DNA from 3 places in the Pseudomonas sp. H2_A10 genome. Region 3 is predicted to be linked to each of the others. Evidence: riboswitches for the same ligand, from Rfam matches in the RefSeq annotation. Region 3 holds a riboswitch; each other region holds the start of a gene.

Region 1 (10,160 bases), 940 kb from region 3:
GGAAGCGGAGCGCTTGTTCCTGGTAGCGGATCTTTGGCCGAATGTGCCGGGGGCGGGCTGATGGTCTTGCAGTGCTTGCCCCGATGGCGGCGGTACAGGCACTACATCTCATCGATATGCCGATAATCCAACTGCAACCCCGCCGCCAACGCCTGGGCCCGCCCCAACCTGATCGGCCCACGCTCGATATCCACCAGCACCCCCGCACACGCCAGTAACGGCAGCCCGCTGATGTCCTTGAGTCGCCCATCGGTAATCACCAACAGCTGTTGCTGCTCGGCGGGATAGCGCTTGCGCCGCGCCGCCAACCACTGCTGCGCCTCGCTCAACGCCGCCAGCAACGGCGTACCGCCGCCGGCACCCAGCTGATCCAGCCAGCCGGTCAAGCTTTTCGCGGCTTTGAGCCCCTGCACCTGCCATTTCGGCGACGGCCCGCTGGCCGTCAGCAACGCCATGCGCGCGCGTTGGCGGTAGGCATCATCAAACAGTTGGGCCAACAAGCCCTTGGCATCGGTCAATGCGCGGTGCCGGCGAGTCGAGGCCGACGCATCGACAATCACCAGCCACAACGCCTGGGCCGAACGACTGCGCAGGTGAAACAACAGGTCTTCACGGGCCTGCGGCCGACCGCCAAGCAAGGTGCCTGGCCAGTTGACCGCCCCCTGTTGTGCGCTGCGGGCCTTGCCCTGCCTGCCAGCATTCAAGCGCCCCGCCTTGGGACGGGCATCCGCCCCCGTGTCAGGCCGGGGGCGGATGCCTAGGGCTTTTTTTGGCCAGGTGGGCACATCGCGGCGGGCGCCGGTGGGCAAGGCCGGTGCGGGCATATCGCCCCATTGGCCTTGGCCGGGAGAGGTGTCCGACGGCTTGGGTGATTGCCCTTGTTCTGGCGGGCTGGCCGGTGGCGAGTGCTCCTGGCGGCGATGGCGCAGGGCAAATTCGGCCACGGCCTCGATATCCTCTTCGCCAATTTCATCTGCGCCACGCCATGCCGCGTGAGCCCTGGCGCCGCGCAACCAGACCAGGTCGGCGCGCAACCCGTCGACACCGGCGGCAAAGCAGCGCTCGGTAATCCGCGCCAGGGCCTGGTCGTCCATCGCGATGCCGCCCAAGCGTGCCCGCGCGGCCGTGCACCGTTCACGCAAGGCTGCCTGCGGCGCGGCCCACTGCGCGCAGAACGCCACCGGGTCGCTGTCGAAATCCAGGCGACGGCGGATAATTTGCCCGCGCTCGGCCGGCAACGTCTGCCCGCCCAGCGCCACATTGAAACCGAAGCGGTCGAGCAGTTGCGGGCGCAACTCACCCTCCTCCGGGTTCATGGTGCCGATCAGCACAAAGCGCGCCGCGTGCCGGTGGGAAATACCGTCACGCTCGATCAGGTTGGTGCCGCTGGCAGCGACATCCAGCAGCAGGTCGACCAGGTGATCAGCCAGCAAGTTGACCTCATCGACATACAACACGCCGCCATCGGCCTTGGCCAATACACCGGGGGAAAACTGTGCGCGGCCTTCGCCGAGTGCCGCGTCGAGATCAAGGGTGCCCACCAGGCGCTCCTCGGTGGCGCCCAAGGGCAATGTCACGAACTGGCCGCTGGCCAACAGGTCGGCCAGCCCACGGGCCAGGGTCGACTTGGCCATGCCGCGCGGTCCTTCGATCAGCACACCGCCGATCTTCGGGTCGATGGCAGTCAGGCACAGCGCCAGCTTCAGGTCATCGGCGCCGACCACGGCGGACAGCGGAAAATGGGGAATGTCAGTCATCAGCTGTCTTCTTCTATATCCAGCAACAGGTTTTCCAAGGCCTCGCGGTACGCCCCCGGCTCCTGCCACAGGCCGCGCTGCTGGGCTTCGAGCATGCGTTCGGTCATGTCGCGCAGTGCCGCAGGGTTGTGCTGTTGCACAAACGCCCGGGTATCCGGGTCGAGCAGGTAGGCGTCGGCGAGCAAGGCGTATTGATGATCGTCGATCAGCGCGGTAGTGGCATCGAAGGCGAACAGGTTGTCCACCGTCGCCGCCATCTCGAAGGCGCCTTTATAACCATGGCGCTTCACGCCGTCGATCCACTTGGGGTTCGCCGCGCGGGAACGGATCACCCGGTTCAGCTCTTCCTTCAAGGTGCGGATCTTCGGCAGGTCCGGCTGGCTATGGTCGCCATGGTAGCTGGCGGCCTTGTCGCCGCTCAGGGTCTCCACGGCGGCGAGCATGCCGCCCTGGAATTGGTAGTAATCGTTGGAGTCGAGCAGGTCATGCTCGCGGTTGTCCTGATTTTGCAGCACAGCCTGCACCTGGCTCAGGCGTTGGGCAAATTGCCCACGGGCGGCGGTGCCCTCGTCGGAACCACCGTAAGCGTAACCGCCCCAGTTCAGATAGACCTCGGCCAGATCCTCGCGGCTTTGCCACAGGCGGCCGTCAATCGCCCCTTGCACGCCCGCGCCATAGGCACCGGGCTTGGCGCCGAAAATACGCCAGCCGGCCTGTTTCGCGGCCGCGTCTTCGTCCAGGCCCGACAAACGCAAGGCTTCGCGCTCGCTGCGCACCTTGGCGGCCAACGGGTTCATGTCATCCGGTTCATCCAGGGCAGCCACCGCTTGCACCGCCGCATCGAACAGGCGGATCAGGTTGGCGAACGCATCGCGGAAAAACCCGGACACGCGCAGCGTCACATCGACACGCGGGCGGTCGAGCAGGCTGATCGGCAGGATTTCAAAGTCGTCCACTCGCTGGCTGCCCGTGGCCCAGACCGGACGCACGCCCATCAGCGCCATGGCCTGAGCGATATCGTCGCCGCCGGTACGCATGGTGGCTGTGCCCCACACCGACGAGGTCGAGTTGGCGCAGGTGGTCGCCGTGATCCTGCAAGTGCCGCTCAAGAACCAGGTTGGCCGACTGAAAACCGATACGCCATGCCGTGGTGGTGGGCAGGTTGCGCACGTCGACCGTGAAAAAATTGCGCCCCGTGGGCAGTACATCCAGGCGCCCGCGACTCGGCGCGCCGCTCGGCCCCGCGGGTACGAAACGACCACCCAGGGCGTCCAGCAGGCCGCGCATTTCGGCGGGGCCGCAGGCATCCAGGCGCGGGGCCACGACGCTGCGCAGGCTTTCGATCACCGCGTTCACATCCTCCCAACCGGGCGCTTGCAACTGCTCCACCGGGCCTTCCAGCGCCTGTTCGATCAAGCGCGCGGCGTACAACTCCAGGCGCTCGCGAGTATCACCGGCGGTACGCCACAGTTGCGTATCGATCTTTTGCAACACGCCCGGGCGGCGTCCGGTCCAGGGCTCGGCCAGGGCGCAGTCCAGCGGGTCGAAGCCCAGCTCGAACGCCTTGGCCAACACCCGCAGCACGCTCGATTGCGGGCCACGGCCATCCCCACGGGGAATACGCAGCAAGGCCAGCAAGGTATCAATGCGCAGACGGCCTTGGGGCGACTCGCCAAAGATATGCAGGCCGTCGCGGATCTGCGACTCCTTCAAGTCACACAGGTAGGTGTCCAGGCGCGGCAGCCAGATGGCGGCATCGGCATCGGCGTCGCCGTCCAGTTCAAGCTCCTGGTCGATACGGGTTTCGCGCACCAGCTTGAGAATGTCTTTTTGCAGCTCACGGGCGCGGCGCGGGTCGAGCAATTGAGCTTCGTAGTACTCGTCCGCCAACAGCTCCAGGTTACGCAGCGGGCCATAGGTTTCGGCGCGGGTCAGCGGCGGCATCAGGTGGTCGATGATCACCGCCTGGGTGCGCCGCTTGGCCTGGGCGCCCTCGCCCGGATCGTTGACGATAAACGGGTAGATATTCGGCAGCGGCCCCAGCAGCACGTCGGGCCAGCAGTTTTCCGACAAGCCCACGCCCTTGCCCGGCAGCCACTCGAGGTTACCGTGCTTGCCCACGTGGATCACGCCATGGGCGCCGTAGGTGTGGCGCAACCAAAAATAGAACGCCAGGTAACCATGCGGCGGCACCAGGTCCGGGTCGTGGTACACCGCACTGGCATCCACCTGGTAACCCCGCGCCGGTTGAATGCCGACAAAAGTCAGGCCCAGGCGCAGCCCGGCAATCATCAGGCGGCCATCCCGAAACATCGGGTCGTTGTGGGGCGTACCCCAGCGCTCCAGCACGGCCTGGCGATTGGCCTCGGGCAAGCGCAGGAACATCGCCTCGTAGTCATCCAGGCCCAGGCTTTGATGGCAAGGGCGCAGGTCAAGGCTGTCCAGATCATTGGTGACGCCACCGAGCAGCTCATGGATCAATGCCGTGCCGCTGTCCGGCAATGCATCCGGCAGCGAATACCCTTCGGCTTGCAGCGCCCGCAGGATATTCAGCGCCGCCGCCGGGGTGTCCAGGCCCACACCGTTGCCGATGCGCCCGTCGCGGGTCGGGTAATTGGCAAGGATCAGCGCGATGCGCTTGTCTGCATTCGGTACCCGCGCCAACTCGACCCAGCGCCGTGCCAGTTCGGCGACAAAATCCATGCGCTCGGGCGCTGCGCGGTAGCACACCACGTCCGACTGGCTACGCTCGCTGCGCCAGGCCAGGTCTTTGAAGCTGATGGGGCGGCTGATGATGCGCCCATCCAGCTCCGGCAAAGCGATGTGCATGGCCAAATCGCGCGGGCCCAGGCCCTGTTCGCTGGCCTGCCAGCCGGGCCTGTTGTCTTGGGCGCAAATGGCCTGGATCACCGGGATATTGCGGCGAAACGGGCGCAGGTGCGGAGCTTCGGGGCTTGATTGAGCAAAGCCGGTGGTGTTGAGAATCAGCGCCGCGCCGACCTCGTCCAGCAGGTCCTCGACCACCGTCAGGCAACCGGGCTCTTTCAGGCTGGCCACCGCCATCGGCAACGGGTTCAGGCCCGCCACCTGCAAGCGTTGGCAGAACACGTCGATAAAACCGGTATTCGCCGCCTGCAAATGCGAACGGTAGAACAACACCGCGACCACGGGCCGTTCGGCATGCCAATCGGCCTGCCAGTCATTGAGCCGGGCGTTGGCTTTACGCGGGTGATAGATCGCGGTGCGCGCCAGGGGTTGCGGCTCGGCCCACGGGTAATCACGGCCCAGATAACCGCTGGCCAGGCAGCGATAGAAATCCAGCGCATTGCCCAAGCCGCCCTGACGCAGAAATTGCCACAGGCGCTCGCGTTGCTCGGCGTTGACCGTGCTGAGACCACTGAGTTCGGGGTCGGGACGATCATCGCCCGGCACCAGGATCAGCGTGACGCCGCGCTCGGCCAACGCCACCAGACGTTCGATGCCGTAACGCCAATAAGCGATGCCGCCATGCAACGAAATCAGGATGACCTTGGCGTGGCGCAGCACTTCGTCAACGTAGAGGTCGACCGAGGCGTGGTTCTGCACCTGCATCGGGTTGGCCAGGCGCAGGCTGGGGTAATCCTCGGGCAGTTGCTGCGCCGCTTCGGCCAGCAGCGCCAGGCTCGAATCGCCGCTACACAGGATCACCAGTTCGGCGGGGGTTTGACCAAGGTCGGCAATATTGTCGTCCGCGACGAAACCACCGGGCTGAGTCCTGAGCAGGTGCATGGGTTAAGCGCTGAGCGCGGCGCGCAATTGCGCTTCAAGGGCGGCGGCATCCAGCTCCTGGCCGATCAGCACCAGGCGCGTAATGCGCGCTTCGTCTGCGCCCCAGGCGCGGTCGAAATGCTTGTCAAAACGCGTGCCCACGCCCTGGATCAGCAGGCGCATCGGCTTGTTGGGGATCGCGGCGAACCCTTTGATGCGCAGGATGCCGTGTTGCACCACCAGTTGGGTCAGGGCGTCGAGCAGCAGCGCTTCGTCGGCTTGCGGCAGGTCGATGGAGATCGAATCAAACGCATCGTGGTCGTGATCGTCTTCGCCTTCATGGTGGTGATCGTGATGGCTGTGGCGACCATCGATGTGCTCCTCGGAGCCGGCACCCAGGCCGATCAGCACGTCGAGCGGCAGGCGACCGCTGCTCGCTTCAATGACCTTGACGGCCGGCGGCAGCTCTTCGGCGACTTCCAGGCGCACGCGGGCCAGGTCTTCAGGGCTGATCAGGTCGCACTTGTTGAGGATGACCAGGTCGGCGCTGGCCAGTTGGTCGGCGAACAGCTCGTGCAGCGGCGACTCGTGGTCCAGGTTCGGGTCGAGTTTGCGCTGGGCGTCGACCTGGTCCGGGAACGCGGCAAAGGTGCCGGCGGCCACGGCCGGGCTGTCGACCACGGTGATCACCGCGTCAACCGTGCAGGCGCTGCGGATTTCCGGCCACTGGAACGCTTGCACCAGCGGTTTTGGCAGGGCCAGGCCCGAGGTTTCGATGAGGATATGGTCGAGGTCGCCACGACGGGCCACCAGTTCGCGCATCACCGGGAAGAACTCTTCCTGCACCGTGCAGCACAGGCAGCCGTTGGCCAATTCGTAGACACGGCCGTTGGCTTCTTCTTCGGTGCAACCGATGGAGCACTGCTTGAGGATTTCACCGTCGATACCCAGCTCGCCGAATTCGTTGACGATCACCGCGATACGACGGCCCTGGGCGTTGTCGAGCATATGGCGCAGCAAGGTGGTTTTGCCCGAGCCGAGGAAGCCGGTAACGATGGTGACGGGAAGTTTGGCCAGTGTTTTCATCGGATGCCCTTTTGGGGCGGGCATACGGGACGATTGGCCCTGCGACAGCGCGCAGCAGCGGATTTCGTCACCGGATCACCCCGCCCGGTTGAATTGGAAAATCGGTTGCGAGGCAGGTCTCCTGGCTTGGGGCTTGCGGGCCGTACGACCGGCGCCGGCTGCGCCTTCCCGCCTGATCGGCAGTGGCATGGCAGTCGGTAAACCCTTCACAGTTGCGGGGGCAGCCGCGGCTTGAACCGCGTTCCCTTCTTAGCTTCGGCCTGGGCCGAAGAACCTCGAAGGGTGCAAGGCTACAGGGGCTCGGTCAATTTGACTACCGCCGCTCTGCATGCTTTCCTACAAGCCTTGTTTCGGGTGCCCTTCACAGGGTGAAACGGGAAACCGGTACGTCATATCCGTATGGCAAGTCCGGTGCTGCCCCCGCAACGGTAAGCGAGCGAAGCGTCAGATCCACTGTGCCTGTACGGCATGGGAAGGCGATGCTTTCTAGACCCAGTGTCCCTCGCAAGCCCGGAGACCGGCCCGAAAACTTCAGATAACAAACCCGCGGTGGGCGGGCGCTGTTCAGAACCCTGTGGGCCTGGCTCGCGGGGTTTTCATGCGCTCGTTTCACCCTGACACCTGAAAGGGACGCGCCATGTCGATCATCAGCAGCACCTCGCACACCGCCAGCAGCACCTCCACCCTGAGCCAACGCCTGAGCGCCGCTATCGGCGCGTCGATCCTCGGTGCGTGCCTGGTGTATTTCGCCGGTTTCTCGCACATTGAGGCGGTGCACAACGCTGCCCACGATACCCGCCACAGCGCCGCGTTCCCGTGCCATTGAGACCTGCCGACATGATCAAGCGTATTGCGCAAACCGCAGGGTTCAGCGGCCTGTTGGCCGCCCTGCTGCTGACCCTGCTGCAAAGCTTCTGGGTTGCCCCGCTGATTCTGCAGGGGGAAACCTTTGAAAAAGCCCCGGCCGCCACAGAGGTTGTGCATGAGCACGCCGCCGGCGCTGCCGCGCACACCCATGACGCCGAAGCCTGGGAGCCGGAAGACGGCTGGCAGCGCGTGCTCTCGACCACGGGCGCCAACCTGGTGGTAGCCGTCGGTTTTGCGCTGATGCTGGCTGGCCTTTACACCTTGCGCACGCCGACTCGCACCGCCCAGGGCCTGCTGTGGGGCCTGGCGGGTTACGCGACCTTTGTGCTGGCGCCAACCCTCGGCCTGCCACCGGAGTTGCCGGGCACTGCCGCCGCTGACTTGGCGCTACGCCAGGCATGGTGGATCGGCACCGCCGCCTCTACTGCCGCCGGTATTGCGCTGATCGTTTTCGGCCGCAATGGGCTGCTCAAAGTGCTGGGCGCAGCCATCCTCGCGGTGCCGCACATACTCGGCGCGCCGCAGCCGCTAGTGCATTCAATGCTCGCGCCGCAAGCCCTGGAGGCGCAGTTCAAGATCGCCTCGCAGCTGACCAATATGGCGTTCTGGCTGGCCCTGGGCCTGATCAGCGCCTGGCTGTTCCGTCGCAACCGCGATGATCGCTACTCGGCATGACCTACGTGGTCGGCCTGGGCTGCCAGCGCGGTTGTGATGCAGCCACCCTGTTGAGCCTGTTTGATGCGGCCCTCGCCGAGGGCGGCATCGAGCGTCACCGTGTCACGGCACTGGCCAGCATCGACCGTAAACAAAACGAGCCGGGGCTACTCGCCCTGGCCCGATGGCTCGACCTGCCCTTGCGGTGCTTCAGCGCCGGGCAACTGGCCGTTTATGAAGCGCGGCTGAGCCATAAATCCGCAGTTGCCTTCGCCCATACCGGCTGTTACGGCATCGCCGAAAGCGCCGCCCTGGCCCTGGCCGAACAGCTCTGCGGCGGCCCTGCCCGCTTGTTGATCACCCGCCGGAAAACCGCCCAGGCCACCTTTGCGTTGGCCTGCGCCGGCTAAAATCCCGATAATCGCGCTTTCCGATCATGAGCATCCTTCATGCTCGCCCGTTTTTCGACAGGAACTCTCCATGACCGTCTACTTCATCGGCGCCGGCCCCGGCGACCCGGAATTGATTACCATCAAGGGCCAACGGTTGATCCGCAGTTGCCCGGTGATCATTTACGCCGGCTCCCTGGTGCCCGCAGCGGTATTGGACGGCCATCAGGCGGAACAGGTGGTCAACAGCGCCGAATTGCACCTGGAGCAAATCATCGACCTGATCAAGGCCGCCCATGCCAAAGGCCAGGACGTGGCACGTGTGCATTCCGGCGACCCGAGCCTGTACGGCGCGATTGGCGAGCAAATCCGCCAGTTGCGCGAATGGGACATTCCCTTCCAGATCATCCCCGGCGTCACCGCAGTGGCGGCCTGCGCTGCGTTGCTGGAGGCCGAACTGACCCTGCCGGACATCGCCCAAAGCGTGATCCTGACGCGCTACGCCGATAAAACCAGCATGCCGGTCGGCGAAGACTTCGACAGCCTGGCCCGCCACGGCACGACCATGGCGATTCACCTGGGGGTCAATCATCTGGAAAAGATCGTCACCGAGCTGTTGCCGCATTACGGCGCGGATTGCCCGATTGCCGTGGTGCACCGCGCGACGTGGCCGGACCAGGATTGGGCGGTCGGCACGCTCGCTGATATCGCCGGCAAAGTCGCCGCCAAGGGCTTTCGGCGCACGGCGCTGATTGTGGTGGGTCGGGTGCTGGCCAATGACAGTTTCAGCGAGTCATCGCTGTATCGGGCTGGGCATGCGCATCTTTATCGACCTTAGCTTTTTTACCAGATGCGTGTATCAGCCAGCGGTCGAGGCGACTGAGGCACCGCTATCGGAAGCAAGCCCCACACCTAATCTTCCGTCTGAGATAAACAACGTAACCCACTGAATTAAAAGTATAAAAAACGGCGCTCACGGGGCGCCGTTTTTTATTTTCGCAGTGAACGCCTTACTCAGTAGTAGGCGTTTTCTTTCTGCGTATGGTCGGTCACGTCACGTACACCCTTGAGCTCCGGAATACGCTCGAGCAAGGTGCGCTCGATGCCTTCACGCAAGGTCACGTCGGCCTGGCCGCAGCCTTGGCAGCCGCCGCCGAACTTGAGGACAGCGATGCCGTCTTCGACGACGTCGATCAAGCTGACCTGGCCGCCGTGGCTGGCAAGCCCCGGGTTGATCTCGGTCTGCAGGTAGTAGTTGATGCGCTCGTTGACCGGGCTGTCGGCGTTGACATTCGGCACCTTGGCGTTGGGCGCCTTGATGGTCAACTGGCCGCCCATACGGTCGGTGGCGTAGTCGACCACGGCGTCATCAAGGAAGGCTTCGCTGAAGCTGTCGATGTACGCGGTGAAGCTTTTCAGCCCCAGGGCGGTGTCTTCAGGCTTCTCTTCACCAGGCTTGCAGTAGGCAATGCAGGTCTCGGCGTACTGGGTGCCGGGCTGGGTGATGAAGACGCGGATACCGATTCCTGGGGTGTTCTGCTTGGACAGCAGGTCGGCCAGGTAATCGTGGGCGGCGTCGGTAATGGTTATGGCAGTCATGGAAACTCCTCACAGGCTTGCCGGCAGTTTACGCCAAAATATTACGCAGGTACAAAGTCCG
Region 2 (10,160 bases), 300 kb from region 3:
AAGTTATGGGCTTTCCTTTAGTGCGCATAAATATCGAAGAGAGCGTTTCTTCCATTTTCAGTCCCCGGGACTTCTCAGCCCGTTTGAGTCAGCTTGGCCCAGGCGAGGTTAGCATCTCTATAGTTTGCGGGTCTCATGAGCGGCTACTTTTGGCCGAAAGCAGCCCCTCTCATCGCAAACCCGTCTACTATGCCTTCCCCGGCAGTGGTTCCAAGCGCTACCGACTCAACTGTTAAAGGTATCGCAATGTCCATCGAGCAAATCTCCCTCCCCAAAGGCGTTGGCCCTCACGCCACTAAGCTGCTTGACGCCATCACCGGCGCTGCCACCCATGACGAGCTCAACCGCGCAGGCGGCAAGGCCGAGGGTTTTGTGTTGGGGCTTGAATCCACCAAGGCCATCAAAAGCCAGATCGCCGAGTCGTTGTATGTGGCCTATGACGACGCGGCGAGCAATCGGGCGAGTGAGTTGAAGGGCTGATGATCAGCCGGGGCAGGGCGCTTCGCGGTCGAGGAGTCTGGCGGTGAGGAGTACGCCCAGTTCGCTCAGTTGGTGGATGGCCAGGGCGATGTCGCGGTGTTTGCCGTTGAGGTCTTCGCACAGGTCGAGCAGCAGGGTGCTGACGCTGGTGAAGGTTTCATAGCTGTTGGTGATGAGGGTTTCGTTGCTGGCGTCGGGTGCGACGGTGAAGAGGGGGTTGAATCAGTTTTTGCTTGAGACATAACGATATCCAGTTTTGGGCCGTCACCTCGTCGCTACTAAACAAAAAGGTGGCAGCTGTGCGCAGGTTAGTAGACCGGTGGATATCAAAGCCGGCGCGCCCGAAGGCGCCCTACGCACAGCCACCATCGAGCACAGACGCAATGTCTGCTTGGTGAAGCTTATGCACTTTTCAATACCCAACTCAGGCTACTAAACCCGATCCCCGAGATGTCGGCGACCGAGCCACCTTAGAGACGGCTACCCAGGTGCACAAGTCGGCGGATTCTGACGCACGCGTAGGCAATGCAGCAAGTTGGAGTCGCTCGATTTTCGCTTGTGAGAACGTGTACAGTCGGCTCCTGGACAAGGACTGCTTACCAAGGACGCACCATGACATTGACCGTCGACACCTTCCTCGAACTGGCCATGGCCAACCCCATCAACGCCGAAATCACCGCGCGTCTACCCGACCTCGGTGTGGACCAGTGCATGCTCACGGCGGGTTGTCTGTTCCAGGCGGTGTGGAATCACCAGATGAAGCTACCGGCCGATCAGGGGGTGAAAGACTACGACGTCTTTTACTTCGATACGGACCTGTCCTACGAGGCGGAGGACGCGGTGATTCGCCGGGCTGACGGCTTGTTCAAGGACCTGGGCGTGAATGTGGAGGTCAAGAACCAGGCGCGGGTGCACCTTTGGTATGGGCAGCGCTTCGGTCGGCCTTACCCACAATTGCAATCGACCCGGCAGGGGGTGGATCGTTACCTGGTGGCGGGGACGTGCATCGCGTTGGATATCGCCAGCGGTGAGGTGTACGCCCCGTATGGGCTGGCGGATGTGGAGCAAGGAGTGTTGCGGATCAACCCATTGCATCCGGAGCAGGCGCTGTTTGCTGAGAAGGCCAGGAGTTATCAGGCGCGGTGGCCTTGGCTCACGATTGTGGAGCCGTCGGCCGGGCAATAGGGCTTTAGTGAGAGGGCGATGCAGGTGCCTTGGCCAGGCAAGGAGACTGAGGCGATCCCATCGCAGCCTCGCTGGGGCTCGACAGCTCCCACCGGTTAATCCCGTGGTGCCAGCGGCTTTTTTATCCGGCAGTGAGGCTGAGCAGCCATCCCAGCCCAGCGCTTGCCGCCACCACCAGCCACGGCGGCAACTTCCAGGCCATCAACGCTACCAGCGCGAGCACGGCCAAACCGAGGTCGTAGACGCTGAAAATCGCGCTGGTCCACACCGGGCGGTACAGCGCGGCCAACAGCAGGCCCACCACGCCGGCATTCACGCCGGCCAGGGCGGCTTGGGTGCGTGGGCTGCGGCGCAGGGTTTCCCAAAAAGGCAGGGCGCCGAACACCAGCAGGAATGATGGGGCGAAGATGGCGAGCAGGCAGATCAGGCCGCCCAGCCAGCCGTTCGGGTCAGGTTGCATGGCGGCGCCGAGGAAGGCCGCGAACGTGAACAGAGGGCCGGGCACGGCTTGGGCGGCGCCGTAGCCGGCGAGGAACAGGTCGTTGCTGATCCACTGCGGCGGCACCACTTCGGCTTGCAGCAGCGGCAGCACCACGTGGCCGCCGCCGAACACCAATGCACCGGCGCGGTAGAAGGCGTCTACCAGCGCCAGGCCTTGGTTGGGCAGGTTTTGCGCCAGCAGCGGCAAGGCCATCAGCAACAGCGCAAACAGCAGTAGCCACAGGGCGCCGGTGCGACGGCGGATGGGCATGGGCAGCGCTTCGTGTTCGGCGTTCGGCGTGGGTTTTAAAAGCAGCAGGCCGATCACGCCGGTGACGACAATCACGCCCACTTGGCCCCAGGCGGAAGGCACGAGCAAGGCCACGCCACCGGCGATCAGCATCAGCATGAGGCGGGCCGCGCCCTGGCACAGATTGCGCGCCATGCCCCACACGGCTTGGGCGACCACGGCCACAGCGACCACTTTAAGGCCGTGCAGCACGCCGGGCGGCAGGGCGCTGCTGTGGTGCGCAATGCCCAGGGCGAACAGCACCAGCAGCACGGCGGATGGCAAGGTGAACCCGGCCCAGGCGGCCACGGCACCGCCATAACCCGCCCGCGACAGGCCCAGAGCGATGCCGACCTGACTGCTGGCGGGGCCGGGCAGGAATTGGCACAGCGCGACCAGGTCGGCATAGCTGCGCTCACTGAGCCAGCGCCGCCGCGTCACGAACTCGGCGCGAAAATAGCCGAGGTGGGCGATGGGGCCGCCGAACGAGGTGAGGCCCAGGCGCAGGAAGATCAGGAACACCGACCAGGGGCTGTTGGAGCAATCGGCGCGGGTGTTGGTCACGGTTGGGGTCTCTGGTGGTGCTCAAAAAAGGTGGAAGAGTGCCATTTTTGCCGCCGTTATTGAATTTATTCGCGGTAGTTCGAGTCACTCAAGCATAGCGTTGCTTTCTACCCCTCCAGCTCAAGGACCGACCATGACCTTCTTCATCTTCCTGCTCGCCTGCGCCGCCGCCGCCAGCACCGGCATTATCTTCAAGCCCGGCGCCTGGTACGAATCCCTGGTCAAGCCCAGCTTCACCCCGCCCAATTGGCTGTTCCCGGTCGCGTGGACCATCATCTACCTGCTGCTGGCCTGGGCCGGTTATCGTCTGAGCCTGATACCGGGCAGCGAAATGGTGTTGGCGCTGTGGGCCGCACAAATCGCCTTGAACACCTTGTGGACGCCGGTGTTCTTCGGTGCCCATCGCCTGCTCGCCGGCATGGTGGTTATCGTGCTGCTATGGCTCACCGTGGCGGCGATGGTGGTATTGGCGGTGCGCCTGGACCTGATCACCGGCTTGATCCTGTTCCCGTACCTGGCGTGGCTCTGCGTGGCGGCGGCGCTGAATTTCTCGATCTTGCGCAATAACCGCTGATGGCTCACAAACTCTGGCCTGCGAGCGAGGCTGAACTGGCCCAAATGCGCCGCTTCAATCAAAAGCTCGCGTGGATGCCGCGCTTTAAAATCCGCAACCGCGTCACACCGCGTCTGATCCAGGCGCTGTTGCGTGCAAGCCAAACGTTCAAGCAGGCGCCCGTGGTCGAATGCAAAGTGGTGGCGGGCGTGCCCGTGCGCATCCTGCGCCCGAGCGGCCCGCCCAAGGGGGTGGTACTGGATATTCACGGCGGCGGTTGGGTGATCGGCAATGCGCAGATGGACGACGACCTCAACCTCGGCATGGTCAACGCGTGCGACGTGGCGGTGATGTCGGTGGATTATCGGCTGGCGGTGGATACGCCGGTTGAAGGGCTGTTGGAGGACTGCCTGGCGGCGGCGCATTGGTTGCTCGCCGAGGAAGAGTTTGCGCATTTGCCGGTGGTCTTCGTCGGCGAATCGGCCGGCGGGCATCTGGCGGCGGCGACGTTGCTGGTGTTCAAACAATGGCCAGAGTTGCTCAAACGGGTAAGCGGTGCGGTGTTGTATTACGGCGTTTACGATTTGACTGGCACACCGAGCGTGCGCCAGGCCGGGCCGAGCACGTTATTGCTGGACGGGCCGGGGATGGTCGAGGCGTTGCGCTTGCTCACGCCGGAATTAAGTGATGAACAGCGCAGGCAACCGCCGTTGTCGCCGTTGTATGGCGACTTTGAAGGTATGCCGCCAGCGTTGATGTTCGTGGGCGAGTTGGACCCGCTCAGGGACGACACGTTGCTCATTGCTGAACGATGGCCGCAGGCCGAGGCCCATCTGCTGCCGGAGTCGGCGCACGGGTTCATTCATTTTCCGGTGGCGATGGCGGATGGGGTGTTGGGGTATGGCCGAAGGTGGATCACGAAACGTATCAATGGCGAACAATAAAGCCGTTCGCCACAACGGCTGATCGGCATGATTTAAAAGGCTAGGCAGGCGGAAAGTCCTTATAGCACTTTGGCAGGTATCCCCAGATTCTCAGCACACATATCCACCCATTTTTCAGGCCGCCATTAGTGAAGTTTGGCCAGACGTGACGGTCGGCGGGCGCATGGTGGGCTGTTTGTTGTGGGTTTCCCAGCGCTGATCTTTGCTGCCCGACGGCATGGTCGCTCAGTTAGAGCGCAACCGCAGTATTTGCGCCCCATCAAACGGGTCCGTCAGGTAGTGCCCCTGCACGCCGAACGTGTCCTGCAGGCGTTGCGGTGTGAGTACATCCATCGGCTTGCCCAGCGCCACCAATCGCCCGCGATCCAGCACGGCCAACCGATCACAGGTCAGTGCCTGGTTGAGATCGTGCAGCGCAATCAATGTCGTCACCGGCAGCGCCTGGACACCTTTCAAAATCGCCAGTTGATGCTGGATATCCAGATGGTTGGTCGGCTCATCCAGCAACAGAATCTGTGGCCGTTGCGCCAGGGCACGGGCGATGTGCACGCGTTGGCGCTCGCCGCCGGAGAGGCTGCGCCAGGCGCGTTGGCTCAGATGGGTGGCGTCCACGTCGTGCAGGGCCTGGCGCACGATTGTGTCGTGGTCGTGTGACCATGGGCTCAGCGCCGACAGCCAGGGTGTGCGGCCCAGCGCCACGGCGTCGAACACGCGGATCGCGTCGTCGGTGTCGGCCTGCTGCTCCACCACCGCCAACTGTTGCGCGATGGTGCGGCGCGAGAGGTCGCCCAGGCGTTGGCCGCCCAGTCGCACCTCGCCGCTGGCGGGCGTACGCAAGCCCGCCAGCAGTTTGAGCAGGGTGGATTTGCCGGAACCGTTCGGGCCGACGATGCCCAAGGTTTCACCCAGGTTTACCTCCAGGTGAATCTCGCGCAGCAACTCGGCCTCGCGCACCTTGAAGCCCAGGCCCGTGCAACTGAGCACTGTCATCGGGCATTCCTCCGGCCGATCAGGATCAGCGCAAACACCGGCGCGCCGACCAGCGCCGTGACCACGCCCACCGGGATCACCTGGCCCTTGATCAAGGTGCGCGATAGCACATCGGCCGCGATCAGGAACAAGGCGCCGCCCAACGCACTGGCCGGCAGCAGTCGCGAGTGCCCGGTGCCGAGCAACAAGCGCACGGCGTGGGGGATCACCAGGCCGACAAAGCCAATGGAGCCGACAATCGACACCATCACCGCCGTGACCAGCGCGGCGCAGCCCACCAGCACAAACTGTACGCGGCGCACCGCAATGCCGAGGGACGCCGCCGAGTCGCTGCCGAAGGTAAACGCATCCAGCGCACGCCGGTGCCACAGGCACACGGCCAAGCCCGCCACGGCGACCGGCACCGCCAGCCACACCGACGGCCAGCGCACGCCGCTGAGGTTGCCGAGCAGCCAGAACAGGATGCCGCGCGCCTGTTCCGAGCTGGCGGACTTGGTGATCAGGAATGCGGTGAGCGCATTGAACAGCTGCGAGCCGGCGATGCCCGCGAGGATGATCTGCCCGGTGCCGCTCATGGAGCCACTGGCCCGCGCCAATAAAATCACCAGGGCGAATGCCGCCATGGCCCCGACAAACGCGCCGGCCGACAGCGAAACCAAGCCGCCGCCCACGCCCATCAACGCCACCAGCACCGCGCCGGTCGAGGCGCCGGCGCTGATGCCCAACAAGTACGGGTCGGCCAACGGGTTACGCAACAACGATTGCAGAATCACCCCGCAGGTGGCCAGCCCGGCGCCGCAGGCGGCGGCGACCAGGGTGCGCGTGAGGCGGTAGTTCCACACCACGCCTTCGTCGATGGGGTCCAGCAGGTAGCCGGCGTTCCACAGTTTATTGGCGAGCACCTGCAACACCACCTGCGGTTCGATGGCGGTTTCGCCGATGGCCACGCCGGCGAGGACGGCGGCCAGCAGCAGCGCGAGGGCGAGTAGGGTACGGATCATTTGGGCAGGTTGTAGCCGTCGATGGCCGCGGCCAGTTGTTCAAGGCCATCAAAGGTGCGCAGGCTTGCCTGCAGCGCCAGGGCATCGAGGATGATGATGCGGTTGTTTTTTACCGCGTCCATGTTGCGCGTGACCGGGTCGCTGCGCAGGAAGGCGAGTTTCTTTTCATGGTCGTCGGCGGGGTAGCGGCGGCGGTCCATGCGGGCGATCACCAGGAAGGTCGGGTTGGCTTTGGCGAGGGTCTCCCAGCCGACGGCGGGCCACTCTTCATCGGACTGCACCACGTTGTGCAAACCGAGGGTTTCCAACATGAATTCGGGAACGCCCTTGTGCCCGGCCACATAAGGGTCGCTGGCCATCTCGGCGCTGGAGAACCAGACCAGTGCGCTGGCGTGTTTCAAGCCCTTGCCTTGCGCGGTGGCGACGGATTTGGCCAGGCGCGCTTTGAGTTCGTCGTTCAGTTGTTGGCCGCGATCCTGCACGTCGAAGATCTGCGCCAGTTGGTGGATGCTTTTGTAGATCGTCTCGATGCGGAACGGCTCCAGCCGCGTGCCGTCGGCGCCGACCAGGTTGTCTTTGCCTTCACAGTCGGAGGGCAGCAGGTAGGTGGGGATTTGCAATTCATGGAACTGCTCGCGCGTGCCCACCACCCCTTGCGCGCCGACCACCCATTCCAGCTCGGCCGCCACCAGTTGCGGGCGCTTGGCGATCACCGCTTCAAAGCTCGGCTCGTTGTTGGCCAGGCGGTCGATGCCGTCGTTCTGCGCCTTGAACGGCGCCAACACGCTGTTGAACCACAGCGAGGTGCCGACCACTTTGTCACCCACGCCCAGGGCGTAGAGCATTTCGGTGGCGGCCTGGCCGATGGTCACGCTGCGCTCGGGGGCGTGCTGGAAGGTCACGGTGCTGCCGCAGTTTTCGACCGCCAGCGGGTAATGAGTGGGCGCCGCTTGGGCCAGGGCACACAAGCCCAGCCCGGCGATCAGGGCGGTAACGCGTGGCAGCATGGGGCAATCTCCGTGTGAACCGTACGTGCAGCAGGGGCGTTACGGCTCGGAAATACGCCCTCGAACGCTGCCGCTCGGGCAGGCGAGGATGTCCTTCCCGGACACCCCGCCGGTGAGTGATGTTGCTGGGCCGGCAGGTCTCCTGACTGATGCGTCGTCGCCTCGCTCCGGCCTTCCCGGACGGTGTCCAGTGGCATGAAGGAGCAGGCTCGGCATCTACAGTTGCGGGGGCAGTTTCGATTGGCGCCGCGTGCGGCGTTTCGAATTCCCTATTAGTCCCGTTTGGGAACCGGCGCGGTATGGTAGTCCATCTTGGGCGCTGGGTGGAGGTACAATTCGGGTCCGTCCATAACCAACCCAAGGAAGGCCATGTTGATACGTCTGGGAATAGTGCCACTGTTGTTTTGCATGAGCGCACACGCCGCTGACCCTGCGCTCGCCCGCTACACCGACGCGATCGGCGACAGGGCCCGCGCCATCGCCCAGTTGGATGACGCAACCATTCTTGCCGAGGAAGCCAAACTGGCGCCCATCGCCAGTGACCTGTTGCGCAAGGTCGCGCCGCTGATCCGCAAGGGCGGCACCGGCACTGCGGTCCAGGAATTTTTACTCTACCAGTACGCACAGCACGGCTGGCTGCCGATGATGTTCGGTTATCGCGGCTACCCGGCAGCGGTGGCGGTGTCGGTGAATAACCAGGTGAGCGCCGCGCCGCCCACCGATGTGCCGTTCCCGGACGCGGCGCTGGTAAAAGTGGAGTTGATCGCGGCATCGGCGCAGGCCCATGTTGCTCAGGTCTGGACGTTTGCCACACCCAATGCCACCCCGGCGCAACGCCAATTGCTGATGACTGCGCGCCGTGCGCTGGCCAACGGAGTCGCCCACGTTCAGGGCGGCGAGCGGCTGGCCAATGTGGGGGCGGCGATACAACAGGAACTGGACGCGGGCCATGCCGTCGCGGTGCGTGAGTTTGCGGGCTATGCCATGGGGCAGGCGCGCATACAAAAGCCGCAAGTGCTCGGTTACAAGGTCGAGGGTGACAGCCCGTTGATGCAACCCGGGCAAGTGCTCAACGTGTATGTGATCGCCAAGGCGGGCACCGTTGGTGTGAGGTATCAGCCACCGGACTTTTGGAGCCTGCTCTCCACGGACGGTGCCGACGGCGTGATGTTGTCGGCGATGGTCGAGGTGACGGCAGATGGGCACCGGCTGCTTAGCCGGATGCTGGATTGATGCGCTGTACCGCCCTGCGAATGCTTGGGCGATGGGGTGATACGCAGTGATGGCTCAATGATATTATTTGCCGCGCCCTTTCGATTCGCCTTTGTTCATGGAGAACTTATGTCTTTTCGCAACGTCCTTGTCCTGACCCGGCTTTGCACCTTGTTACTGCTGGGTGGTTGCGCCCAGTCAGTGTCGTCACCCCCACCTGCTGCGCCAGTGCCGCTTGAACCGTTAGGACAGGTTTTGCCCTCGAACCCTTCAAGGCTGGGCTGGATCGACCAGATCATTGATCAAGACCCCGTCGTCACTTCTGCGCGCAAGCCCGTACTCCAACCGGCTCCGGATAACGACGCGCGCATTGCCAAATTGCGTAAACAAGACGGTGGCGTGCTGCCCGAGGGCTATTGGGCGCTCTACAAGCAGAACCTGGAAGCCATGCAGTACGACTTGAACCACCAGCATGACGCGGCCCGTGCCGAATACGTAAACACCTACCGCGATGAGTTGAGTCGTTTGAACGACGTGACACTGCAAACCATGGCCACCGCGCCCCAGGCACTGGATGCCCACACCCGCAGCCAGTTAAACGCACGCCTGACTGACCGCACCGCGGCCTATATCACAACCAGCAATCAGTCGTTCCGGGCGGCCACGGACGCCCACATTAACCGCATGGCCTTGATGGATCGCCAATACGATGTCTGCGCACGCCACCCGGATTGCTGGGATGCACCAGTCAAGCACTAGCCTCGATACGTCATACACAGGGAGTCAGTCATGAATGCTGATCAATGGATTGTTTTGTTCGAGCGGGCCTTTCGTGAAATGGGCGATAAACTCGAACAGGTGTTGCAACTGAACAGTTGCCGCGAGCACTGGATTCAGGCCGAAATCAGCTTGTATGCCTGGTTCAAGAATGACATCAGCCTCTGGACCGATTTGCCGATTGGCGAGCGGCGCAAAGCCGACCTGTATGCCCTGGACGACAGTGGCTCAACGAGCATGGTTGCTGAAATCAAGTGTCTGGGCGACATATCCCAAGCCAAGTGCCTGGAGGGCAATTGGTCAGTGAGGGCTGATGTTGAGCGGTTGCGCTCATTCGAATGCCCGGTCCGGTTGTTTGTGCTGGTGATTGCCAAAGGTGAGCGCGAGACCAACACCGGACGACGCCTTCGCGGGGATGAGTGGGTAGATGGGCGTGACTGCGTCAACGTAGACCTGGGGTTTGCCTTGATCCGCCTGTGGGCGCTTTGACGCAGCTGCTTTCCTGTCGGGCATGCAACTGGCTTACTGCGCGAGCAACGGCTGGAAGCAAGTAAGGGCATGCTGCAAAAGCAGTGGGGGAAGTGACGGTCGATTGGTCGAAAAGCACCGCAGGTCAAAGGTGGGAGCACGCCCGCTCCCACAGTTGACGGGTGTTGCCTGTTTTATTTGCGATCCCGC
Region 3 (10,160 bases):
AACGCCTGGGCGACAGGCAGTACATGTTCACCCAGGCTGCGCATGCCGAGGGCACAGTACAGCGCCAGAATCTCCAGCGCCCACCCGATATAGGGCGCCCACGACAGCGCGGTGGCCAGCAGCGTCAACGGCACCACGGCGATAAACCATGCCGTCACGCCATGGCTGCGCCAGCCACGGCCACCGCTATTGAAGCGTTGCTCGATGCGCCCGGCAAAATTGCCGAACGCCACCAGCGGATGCCGACGCCTGGGTTCACCCAGCAGCGCATCCAACGCCACCCCGGCGACACACAGCAAGGCCACACTCATTGACTCGCTCCCCACGTATTCTCATACAACATGTCTTTCAGCGGCCGCGGTTCGGCCCAGCCTTCGAGCTGCAACATCGGTGCCGGATAGAATTCGGCCACCGGCCCCAGGCACAGCACGGCCAGGGGTTTGGCGCCGGGCGGCAGGCCCAGCAGATCGGCCAGGGCCTGGGGGTCGAACAACGATACCCAGCCCATGCCCAGCCCTTCGACACGGGCAGCCAGCCATAGATTCTGGATCGCACAGGACAGCGAAGCCATGTCCATTTCCGGCAAGGTACGGCGGCCGAAAATGTGCCGCTCGCGATCATCCATCAACGCCGCCACCAGTACTTCAGCGCAGTCGTGAATGCCTTCGACCTTGAGCTTCATGAATTCATCGGAACGTTCGCCCAGGGCTTGGGCGGTGCGCACGCGCTCTTCTTCGACCACTTGCTGGATTTGCCCACGCAGGTGGCGGTCGCTGATGCGGATAAAACGCCACGGCTGCATCAAACCCACACTGGGTGCCTGATGCGCGGCCTGGAGCAGGCGATGAAGCAATTCGGGAGCCACCGTACCGCCGCTGAAGTGGCGCATGTCGCGGCGCTCGGCGATGGCGCGGTAGACGGCGTCGCGGTCGGCCGGGGCAAATGCGTTGTCGGTCATGGCCCTATCGAGGGCAAGCCCCCTCCCACATTGGGTGCAAACAAGGCGGCGACCGCTGATGGGTTCGATGGGAAATAAAAGTGCACATAAGAGGCTGTCATCCGCCCCTGTCGGTAAACCGCCTCGGCACCGCGCCCACCGTTAGGGCTCAGGCCACGGGCAATCGGCTGGCACTCGGTGCTGGTCAGGGAATGGTGATACGTGTGCCCACGCAACACGCCTTCCGGCAGTTCGACGCTTTGCAGGGCCAGGGCCGCGAGTTTCTTTTGCATCACCGCATCGCCCGGTAAAAGGCCGAGCAGTTCGGCACGGTTGCCGTCGACGTCGGTGAGCGAGTCCAGCAGGTAGAGCATGCCGCCGCATTCGGCGAGCAACGGCTTGCCGGCGGCGTGGTGGGCGCGGATGGCAGCGAGCATAGGGGTATTTTCCGACAGCGCCTGGTGGTGCAGTTCCGGGTAACCACCGGGCAGATAGAGGCTGTCGGCGTCGGGCAGTGCGTGATCATGGATCGGCGAAAAGAAGCTCAACTGAGCCCCCATCGCTCGCAGCAGGTCGAGGCTGGCGCCGTAGGTGAACGCGAAGGCTTCGTCACGGGCGACGGCGATGCGCACGCCCTTGAGCAATGGCTCCGCCTCGATCACCTGCGGTGCGGCGAAGGCCACCGGCGGCGGCAGCGCGACTTCGCAACTGCTGCCCAGGGCCTGGGCGGCGGCGTCCAGGCGCACATCGAGATCATTCAATTCGCTGGCCTGCACCAGCCCCAGGTGACGGCTGGGCAGCTCGATACCGGTCTCACGTGACAACGCGCCGTACCAGCGCAGGCCTTCGGTGAGGCTGCCTTCGAGCAACTGCGCATGGCGCAGCGTGCCGACGCGGTTGGCCAGTACCCCGGCAAACGGCAGGTCCGGCTGATAGCGCGCCAGGCCCAATGCCAGCGCGCCAAAGGTCTGGGCCATGGCGGTGCCGTCGATCACGCCCAACACCGGCACGCCGAAGTGCCGCGCCAGGTCGGCGCTGGACGGCGTGCCGTCGAACAGGCCCATCACGCCCTCGATCAGGATCAGGTCCGCCTCCCCCGCCGCTTCCCACAACAAGCGGCGACTTTCCTGCTCGCCCACCATCCACATGTCCAATTGATAAACCGGCGCACCGCTGGCGCGCTCATGGATCATCGGGTCCAGAAAGTCCGGGCCGCATTTGAACACGCGCACGTTGCGCCCCAGGTTGCGATGCAAACGGGCGAGCGCGGCGGTGACGGTGGTTTTGCCCTGGCCGGACGCCGGAGCGGCGATCAATACAGCCGGGCAATGACGGGGCGGGTTCACAGTTCGACGCCCTTCTGTGCCTTGATACCGGCCTGGAACGCATGCTTGAGCATGCCCATTTCAGTGACGGTGTCGCCCATTTCGATCAACTCGGGCTTGGCGCCACGGCCGGTGACGACCACGTGTTGCATCGGTGGGCGGGCTTGCAGGTCGCTCAGAACATGATCGAGGTCGAGGTAGCCATGCTTGAGGGCAATATTGAGCTCATCCAGCACCACCAGGCCAATGGACGGGTCTTGCAGTAATTGGCGCGACACGGCCCAGGCGGCTTCGGCGGCGGCAATATCGCGCTGCCGGTCCTGGGTTTCCCAAGTGAAGCCTTCGCCCATCACGTGAAAGCGCACTTGCTCGGGGAAACGGCGGAAAAACAATTCTTCGCCGGTACTGTTACGCCCCTTGATGAACTGCACCACGCCGCACTGCATGCCATGGCCCATGGCGCGGGCGAGCATGCCGAATGCCGAGCTGCTCTTGCCTTTGCCATTACCGGTGAGCACCAATAGCAAGCCGCATTCATTGGGTGAATTGGCGATGCGCTCGTCGATCACGGCTTTTTTGCGCAGCATGCGTGCCAGGTGGCGTTCATCGCGGTCGGGGGTATCGGTCATGGCAGCTCTCCGTTGGGGCTGAACAAAAACGGCGGGCAGGGAAAAGAAAAAACAGACAGCCAAGCATCGCCCACCGTGATGCTGTTGGATGATCCTGGCCGGTCTCCGGGCTCATGAGTGGCGTTCTGAAGCGAACAGGTCGACGCTGCGCCTTCCCATATCGCGAGCGATACAGTGGCTCAATGCAGGGTCTTGACTCATTTACCGTTGCGGGGGCAGCGCCGGAATTGCGGCGGCGCTGTGTATAAGCGCGCTCACTCACCGGCTTCCCTGTTTCACTCTGTCGACCCACGGGTCACAGAGCACCTGGAACAAGCGGCGAAGGTTAGTGGGTTGGAGGGCTAGCTGCAAGCGTCAAGCCTAAAGCTACAAGCAGGCATTGCGCCGTCTTGCAGCTTTAAGCGTGCAACGTGGCATTGATTCTAAGGATTACGCGCCAGATTGCCCGGCAATACGCGCTTGGCACTCAGGTAAGCATTCTGCCAATACGCTTTGGACAGGGTGTCCAGTTTCACCGTGCCACCGGTTTGCGGCGCATGGACAAAGCGACCTTCACCCACGTAGATCCCAGCATGGCTGACCTGCGAGCCACCACCGGTGGCGAAGAACAATAGGTCGCCGGTTTGCAGGTTCTGCTCGCTCACATCCTGGGCGCGCATCACGATCAGCTCGCGCGTGGTGCGTGGCAGGGAAATGCCGGCGGCGTCGCGGTAGACGAAGCCGATCAGACCGCTGCAATCAAAACCGGAGTCTGGCGTGTTACCGCCCCAGCGATAAGGCGTGCCGACCAGGCCCAGCGCACGAAAGAGCACGTCTTCGGCAGCAGGCGAAAAGTTCTGGGTGGAATAATTGAACACCGGCTTGGGCTTGACCGCGATGGGCGCGGGCGGCGGTGTGCGGCTGGCGCAGGCGCTGAGAAGCGCGGCGCAAACAATTAGAATCAGGCGGGCCGAGGTCGACATGTGCAGAACAATCCTGGTCTGGATGCGGCTTTCGCTGCCGAACGCTGAAAACCAGAACGCGCAAGCAAAGCTCGCGCGAACGGGTTACAACAATATCCAGGGATTCTAGCGCTTACGCGTCAAACTTCAAGTATCACTTTAAGTTTACTTACTGGCGGTAACCGTAGTCGGGGCCATGGCGAGTGCGCGCTTGGCTTCGATGAAGGTTTTGCTCCAGTAGCTGTCACCCAGGCTGTCGACTCGCACACCGCCACTGCGACGGCTGCTGGAGTGGATAAACTGGTTGTCACCCAAGTAGATACCGGCGTGACTGACACGACCACGGCCTGCCGTACTGAAGAAAAGCAGATCACCGGGCTTGAGGTTGTTGCGTGCGACCAACGGTGCTTTCACGTTGATCATTTCGCGCGTGGAGCGTGGCAGGTTCATGCCGGCTTCTTCGCGAAACAGATAGCCGATAAAACCGCTGCAATCGAAACCGGCTTCGGAGGTACCTCCGAAACGGTAACGGGTACCGATCAGGGACATGCCGCGTTCTAGGATACTGTCGGCCAGAACTGGAAGCTGGTAAGGCTTGTTGCCGGAGAAATCGGCCAGTTCTTTCTCGGTTGCCAGCTCTTCTTCATAAACGGAAGCAGACTGCGCAGCGACGAATTTTGCCTGGGACTGTTGTTGAGGCTTCTGCTGCTCTGCCACTTGTTGAGGGTGGGAGGCGCAACCAAACAACAGGGTAACGAGTGCGAGAGGCACGAGGGGTGCGAAGCGATTTAGCATGGGCACGACCGTGGCTGATGTGTAAAGAAGCCGAGACTATGCCCTCTATCACATCGATTTGCAAATTCAATCGTGCGCTATGTGACTTCGCGATTGGACCGTGACATCTAAGCCCTGATTCCAATTAATGACGTAAATGCGTAGCCCGCCGGGCTCAGACGTAGGTTTTCTGGCGCCTGAAAAGTGCCGAATCGTGACAAATCAACGTGTTACCAACCCAACGTCTCTTTGAGAAAAGGGATCGTCAATTTTCGTTGCGCCTGCAAAGAGGCCTGATCGAGCTGCTCAAGCAAATCGAACAAGGCGCTCATGCTGCGGGTACCGCGGGTGAGGATAAAGTGCCCCACTTCGTCGGTGAGGTGCAGGCCACGACGGGATGCACGCAATTGCAGGGCGCGCAGCTTGTCTTCGTCGGACAGGGGGCGCATCTGGAAGATCAGCGCCAGGGTCAGGCGTGACTTGAGGTCGGCCAACTTGACCGGCAATTCCCGAGGCGACGTGGCGGCGGCAATCAGCAAGCGCCGGCCGCTGTCACGCAAGCGATTGAATAAATGGAACAGCGCCTCTTCCCAATCCGCCTTGCCGGCGATCACCTGCAGGTCATCCAGGCACACCAGTTCGTACTGTTCAAGGTTGTCGAAGATGCCGATGCCGCGATCCATCAGCTCAGCCAACGGCAGGTATACCGCCGGCTCACCCATTTGCTCGAAGCGCAGGCAGGCGGCCTGCAACAGGTGGGTACGCCCCACGCCATGCTTGCCCCACAGATAGATCAGGCTTTCAGTCCACCCGGCGTCGGCTTCGCAGAGCCGCTCGACATAGCCGAGTGCAGCGGCATTGGCGCCTGGGTAGTAATTGATAAAGGTGGCGTCATCACGCAGACGCACACCTAAGGGCAGCTGAATCGGTTTCATGCTGACTGAACGGCTCCCATCGAACCGTTAGTGGCCTCTGTGTAAAGTTTGCAAAGTTTATACCCGTGAAGCCGGGCGCACAATGCAGCAGACCACAAGCAAAATCAAAGGTTTGCGTTAACTTGCCGGTTTTTTGCGGTTTGTTTGACGGCACAGGGCCATAAACGCCAAACCCGGCCGAAGCCGGGTTTGTGACGCCGCGATTACAACTCGGGGTCTTCGACGCCCGTGTACACCTCGGAATCCTTGTACAAATCATGTACATGGCGCACCAGCACCATAATCACCGCCGCCACCGGCAGCGCCAGGAGGATGCCCGTAAAGCCAAACAGCTCGCCGCCCGCCAGGATCGCAAAGATCACCGCCACGGGGTGCAGGCCGATTCGATCGCCCACCAGCAATGGGGTGAGCACCATGCCTTCCAGGGCCTGGCCGACCATGAATACCGCAACAATGCCCAGCATCGGGTAAAGGTCACCGCCAAACTGGAACAGCCCGGCCACCAGCGCCGCACCGATACCAATCACAAACCCCATGTACGGCACGATGGCGGCCAAGCCCGCGATCAGGCCGATCAACAGGCCCAGCTCCAAGCCTATCGCCATCAAGCCGGCGGCGTAGATGATCCCCAGTGCCAGCATCACCAGCAACTGCCCGCGCACGAACGCCCCGAGCACTTCATGACACTCACCGGCCAGGGCGACGATGCGCTCCTCGCGGTTGCGCGGCAGCAGGCTGCGGATCTTGGCCATCATCACATCCCAATCGCGCAGCAAATAGAACGCTACCACCGGGATCAGCACCAGGTTGGTCAGCCAGCCGATCAATGCCAGGCTGGAGGCGGTGGCCTGGCTGAGGATCACACCCACGATATCGGTGGTCTGGCCCATATGTTCGCTGATCGCCGCCTTGACCTTGTCGAACTTCCAGAAGCCGTCCGACAGCCCGAGCTTGGCCTGGGCCCACGGCATCGCCGTGTGTTGCAACCAGTCGAGCATCTGTGGCGCCAGTTCATAGAGGCGGAACAATTGCTTGGCCAACATCGGCACCAGCACCAATACCAACGCGGTGATGATCAGGGTAAACAGCGCGAACACCGCGACAACCCCCAAGGTCCGCGACAGCCCGACCTTCTCCAGGCGATCCACCACGGGATCGAACAGATAGGCGAGCAGCAACGCAACCAGGAACGGCGTCAGGATCGAATGCAGCAAGAACACAAAAACGCACAGCAGGACAATCCCGCCAAGCCACACCCAACGACGCGTATCCGCCATACACCACTCCATGCTTCTATCTATATAAGGAAGAACTGTTTACCAACGAAACCGCAGTTGCGCCTGAGGCTCAGGTGCGGCGGGCGGTTGCGCGCCTGGCGCTAACGGTTGCGGCGCAGGCTCGCCCGCGGGAATTTCCTGCAACTTGGCCAGGCTCAACTGGGTGCGCAACTGATCGGCGCTGCCATTGACGCGATACACGATGCGATCGCCCTCCACACGCAGCGGCTGGCCACCAAACGGCTCAAGCAAATGCCCCAGCGCCGCATAGCGTTCCAGGGTCATGCCCTGCACTTGCAGCAATTGTTCGGTGCTCACGCCCGGCTTGACCGCAAAACGCGGCGCCAGCTTTTGGCTGATCGCCAGCATCACCGCGTCGGCCACGGCGCCGGTATCGGCACCTTGGGCGGTGCCCTGCTCGCTCTTGTCACCCAGCCACAGGCGCCATTTGGCTTGCCATTGGTTGCCTTCCTGGCGCGCATGTACCGCCAGCAAGGCGTCGGCACCGTAACGTTCGGAAGCGGCGCGCAAGGGGGTGGCATCGGCGCTTTCCAGGTTCGGCGCGGTGGCCACGACCTGCTCGTCCAGATCCCCCAGGGGCAGGCGCAGCGGCAAACCGCGATGTTGTGCCGCGCGGCGCAGGGCCTGGGCAACGCTCTGGCCATCGCCTACCAGGCTGCTGCCTTCGGTGGAATCGTTGAGCCACCAGCCGAGGATCGACGGCCGATTGCTGCCCCAGATCGACAGGCCCGCGTCACGCAGGGCGCGGTCGGTGCTGACCGGATCGAAGTCCACTTGCAGGCTCTCGGGCGGCCCGGCGTCATAGCCATATTGGGTGATGATTTGCTGCGGGTCCTTGCGAATCGCCGCCAGGCCCGGGCCCTCGGCGGCTTTGGCGTCGCCGGTCAGGCGGATCACCATCGTCTGCACCGCACGCTGGGTGGCCTGATCGCGCTCTTGCGGCGATTGGCTGCTAACCGGTTCAAGTACTTGATACAGGCCATTGAGGGTTTCGGCATGACTCGCCAGGCTGACCAACGACAAGCAGCCCACAAAGAAGAATTTACACAGACGCATGGAAGATTCCCGAACGACAAATTTAGCGGCTGGAACAGACCGCATGAACTCGGTTTGCCATGGCTGTGACCATGGCGACCGACAAAACATTCACAGGGCCTCGGTAAGTTTTCGCGCAGTCATAACGATAGCGGGTTCAAGGCTATACCTTAATACGGCCCGAAGCAGAGCCGATTAGCATTTTTTTAACGCGCTTTTTTCAGCTATATAGCCCTGCCCGTCGGCCCGAGGATGGCCGCTGCCCCTCAAGCCTGATAAAATCGCGCGCCTTCGCAGACCGTCAACGGCTGGGCCTTTTACCAAAAGCGCCTGCCCGCTCGGTCGTTACCCAGAAATCCCCCCTAAAGGCCTGGATCATGAGCAAGCAACCCTCCCTGAGCTACAAGGACGCCGGTGTAGACATCGACGCCGGTGAAGCATTGGTCGAACGCATCAAGAGCGTCGCCAAGCGCACTGCGCGCCCCGAAGTCATGGGCGGCCTGGGCGGTTTTGGCGCCCTCTGCGAAATCCCGGCCGGCTACAAACAGCCTGTATTGGTGTCCGGCACCGACGGCGTGGGCACCAAGCTGCGCCTGGCACTGAACCTGAACAAGCACGACAGCATCGGCATCGACCTGGTGGCCATGTGCGTCAACGACCTGGTGGTGTGCGGCGCCGAGCCGTTGTTCTTCCTTGACTATTACGCCACCGGCAAGCTCAACGTCGAGACCGCTACCCAGGTAGTGACCGGCATTGGCGCGGGTTGCGAACTGTCGGGTTGCTCGCTGGTCGGTGGCGAAACCGCCGAAATGCCCGGCATGTACGAAGGCGAAGACTACGACCTGGCTGGCTTCTGCGTCGGCGTGGTAGAGAAAGCCGAAATCATCGACGGCTCCAAAGTGACGGCCGGCGACGCCCTGCTCGCCCTGCCATCGTCCGGTCCGCACTCCAACGGTTACTCGCTGATCCGCAAGATCATCGAAGTGTCCGGTGCCGACATCGAGAATATCCAGCTCGACGGCAAGCCGCTGACCGACCTGCTGATGGCCCCGACCCGCATCTACGTCAAGCCACTGCTCAAGCTGATCAAGGACACCGGCGCGGTCAAGGCCATGGCCCACATCACTGGAGGCGGCCTGCTGGACAACATCCCGCGCGTGCTGCCAAAAGGCGCCCAGGCGATTGTCGACGTAGCCAGCTGGCAGCGTCCTGCGGTCTTCGACTGGCTGCAGGAAAAAGGCAACGTCAACGAAACCGAAATGCACCGCGTGCTGAACTGCGGCGTGGGCATGGTGATCTGCGTGGCCCAGGAGCACGTCGAAACCGCGTTGAACGTATTGCGTGAAGCCGGCGAGCAGCCTTGGGTCATCGGCCAGATCGCCACCGCTGCCGAAGGCGCGGCTCAGGTTGAACTGAAGAACCTCAAGGCTCATTAATGTCTCAGACCTGTGATGTCGTGGTGCTGCTTTCCGGCACCGGCAGTAACTTGCAGGCCCTGATCGACAGCACGCGCACCGGCGACAGCCCGGTGCGCATCGCTGCGGTGATCTCCAACCGCAGCGACGCCTATGGCCTGCAACGCGCCAGAGACGCGGGTATCGAAACCCGCTCGCTGGATCACAAGGCTTTCGAAGGCCGCGAGGCCTTCGATGCCGCCTTGATCGAACTGATCGACGCCTTCAATCCAAAACTCGTGGTACTGGCCGGTTTCATGCGCATCCTCAGCGCTGATTTCGTTCGGCACTATGAAGGGCGCCTGCTCAATATCCACCCTTCCCTGCTGCCCAAATACAAAGGCATGCACACCCACCAGCGCGCACTCGATGCCGGTGACAGCGAACATGGCTGCAGCGTGCATTTTGTCACCGAGGAACTCGATGGCGGGCCTCTGGTCGTACAGGCAGTGGTTCCGGTAGAGTCTGACGACTCGGCGCAGACGCTTGCGCAACGGGTCCATACCCAGGAACACAGGATTTACCCGCTGGCGGTACGCTGGTTTGCCGAGGGGCGATTGATTCTTGGTGACCAGGGTGCATTATTGGACGGTCAGCTACTCGCGGCCAGCGGCCACTTGATTCGAACCTAGGAGATTTTATGCGTCGCGCCTTGCTCTTCGCTTTCGCTCTGTTTGCCTTGCCTGCCGTGCAAGCGGCAGACCTTCACCCTTTCTCCGCCAGCTACACCGCCGACTGGAAACAGCTGCCCATGAGTGGTTCGGCTGAACGCAGCCTGACCAAGAATGGCGACGGTACGTGGACCTTGAATTTCAAGGCCTCGATGATGATC

The links. A riboswitch is a leader RNA that binds a small molecule or an ion and turns the genes downstream of it on or off. The one in region 3 is predicted to bind cobalamin.
Region 1: another riboswitch for cobalamin. It lies ahead of AB4O23_RS16420 (CbtB domain-containing protein); the one in region 3 lies ahead of cobO (cob(I)yrinic acid a,c-diamide adenosyltransferase).
Region 2: another riboswitch for cobalamin. It lies ahead of AB4O23_RS13350 (ABC transporter substrate-binding protein); the one in region 3 lies ahead of cobO (cob(I)yrinic acid a,c-diamide adenosyltransferase).

Annotation. Positions count from the first base shown of each region.
Region 1 is NZ_CP162821.1:3,513,245-3,523,404, reverse strand. Features, by position in the region: gene AB4O23_RS16445 (DUF1853 family protein) at 1-61, shown strand, start outside; gene AB4O23_RS16440 (vWA domain-containing protein) at 102-785, opposite strand; partial or broken gene AB4O23_RS16435 (ATP-binding protein) at 765-1,757, opposite strand; partial or broken gene cobN (cobaltochelatase subunit CobN) at 1,757-5,525, opposite strand; gene cobW (cobalamin biosynthesis protein CobW) at 5,529-6,590, opposite strand; cobalamin riboswitch at 6,685-6,883, opposite strand; cobalamin riboswitch at 6,926-7,130, shown strand; gene AB4O23_RS16420 (CbtB domain-containing protein) at 7,228-7,416, shown strand; gene AB4O23_RS16415 (CbtA family protein) at 7,428-8,132, shown strand; gene AB4O23_RS16410 (cobalamin biosynthesis protein) at 8,129-8,521, shown strand; gene cobM (precorrin-4 C(11)-methyltransferase) at 8,592-9,338, shown strand; gene nfuA (Fe-S biogenesis protein NfuA) at 9,515-10,099, opposite strand.
Region 2 is NZ_CP162821.1:2,867,750-2,877,909, forward strand. Features, by position in the region: gene AB4O23_RS13305 (hypothetical protein) at 1-55, opposite strand, end outside; gene AB4O23_RS13310 (hypothetical protein) at 247-480, shown strand; gene AB4O23_RS13315 (DUF6124 family protein) at 484-654, opposite strand; gene AB4O23_RS13320 (nucleotidyltransferase family protein) at 1,093-1,665, shown strand; gene chrA (chromate efflux transporter) at 1,787-2,998, opposite strand; gene tspO (tryptophan-rich sensory protein TspO) at 3,132-3,572, shown strand; gene AB4O23_RS13335 (alpha/beta hydrolase) at 3,572-4,495, shown strand; gene AB4O23_RS13340 (ABC transporter ATP-binding protein) at 4,721-5,485, opposite strand; gene AB4O23_RS13345 (FecCD family ABC transporter permease) at 5,482-6,486, opposite strand; gene AB4O23_RS13350 (ABC transporter substrate-binding protein) at 6,483-7,493, opposite strand; cobalamin riboswitch at 7,609-7,802, opposite strand; gene AB4O23_RS13355 (M24 family metallopeptidase) at 7,863-8,726, shown strand; gene AB4O23_RS13360 (hypothetical protein) at 8,961-9,464, shown strand; gene AB4O23_RS13365 (hypothetical protein) at 9,495-9,971, shown strand; gene AB4O23_RS13370 (aldehyde dehydrogenase family protein) at 10,145-10,160, opposite strand, start outside.
Region 3 is NZ_CP162821.1:2,572,278-2,582,437, reverse strand. Features, by position in the region: gene cbiB (adenosylcobinamide-phosphate synthase CbiB) at 1-311, opposite strand, end outside; gene bluB (5,6-dimethylbenzimidazole synthase) at 308-958, opposite strand; gene AB4O23_RS12050 (cobyrinate a,c-diamide synthase) at 955-2,283, opposite strand; gene cobO (cob(I)yrinic acid a,c-diamide adenosyltransferase) at 2,280-2,891, opposite strand; cobalamin riboswitch at 2,971-3,216, opposite strand; gene AB4O23_RS12040 (C40 family peptidase) at 3,314-3,853, opposite strand; gene AB4O23_RS12035 (C40 family peptidase) at 3,998-4,627, opposite strand; gene hda (DnaA regulatory inactivator Hda) at 4,837-5,541, opposite strand; gene AB4O23_RS12025 (AI-2E family transporter) at 5,745-6,818, opposite strand; gene AB4O23_RS12020 (DUF2066 domain-containing protein) at 6,858-7,895, opposite strand; gene purM (phosphoribosylformylglycinamidine cyclo-ligase) at 8,252-9,310, shown strand; gene purN (phosphoribosylglycinamide formyltransferase) at 9,310-9,960, shown strand; gene AB4O23_RS12005 (DUF3108 domain-containing protein) at 9,969-10,160, shown strand, end outside.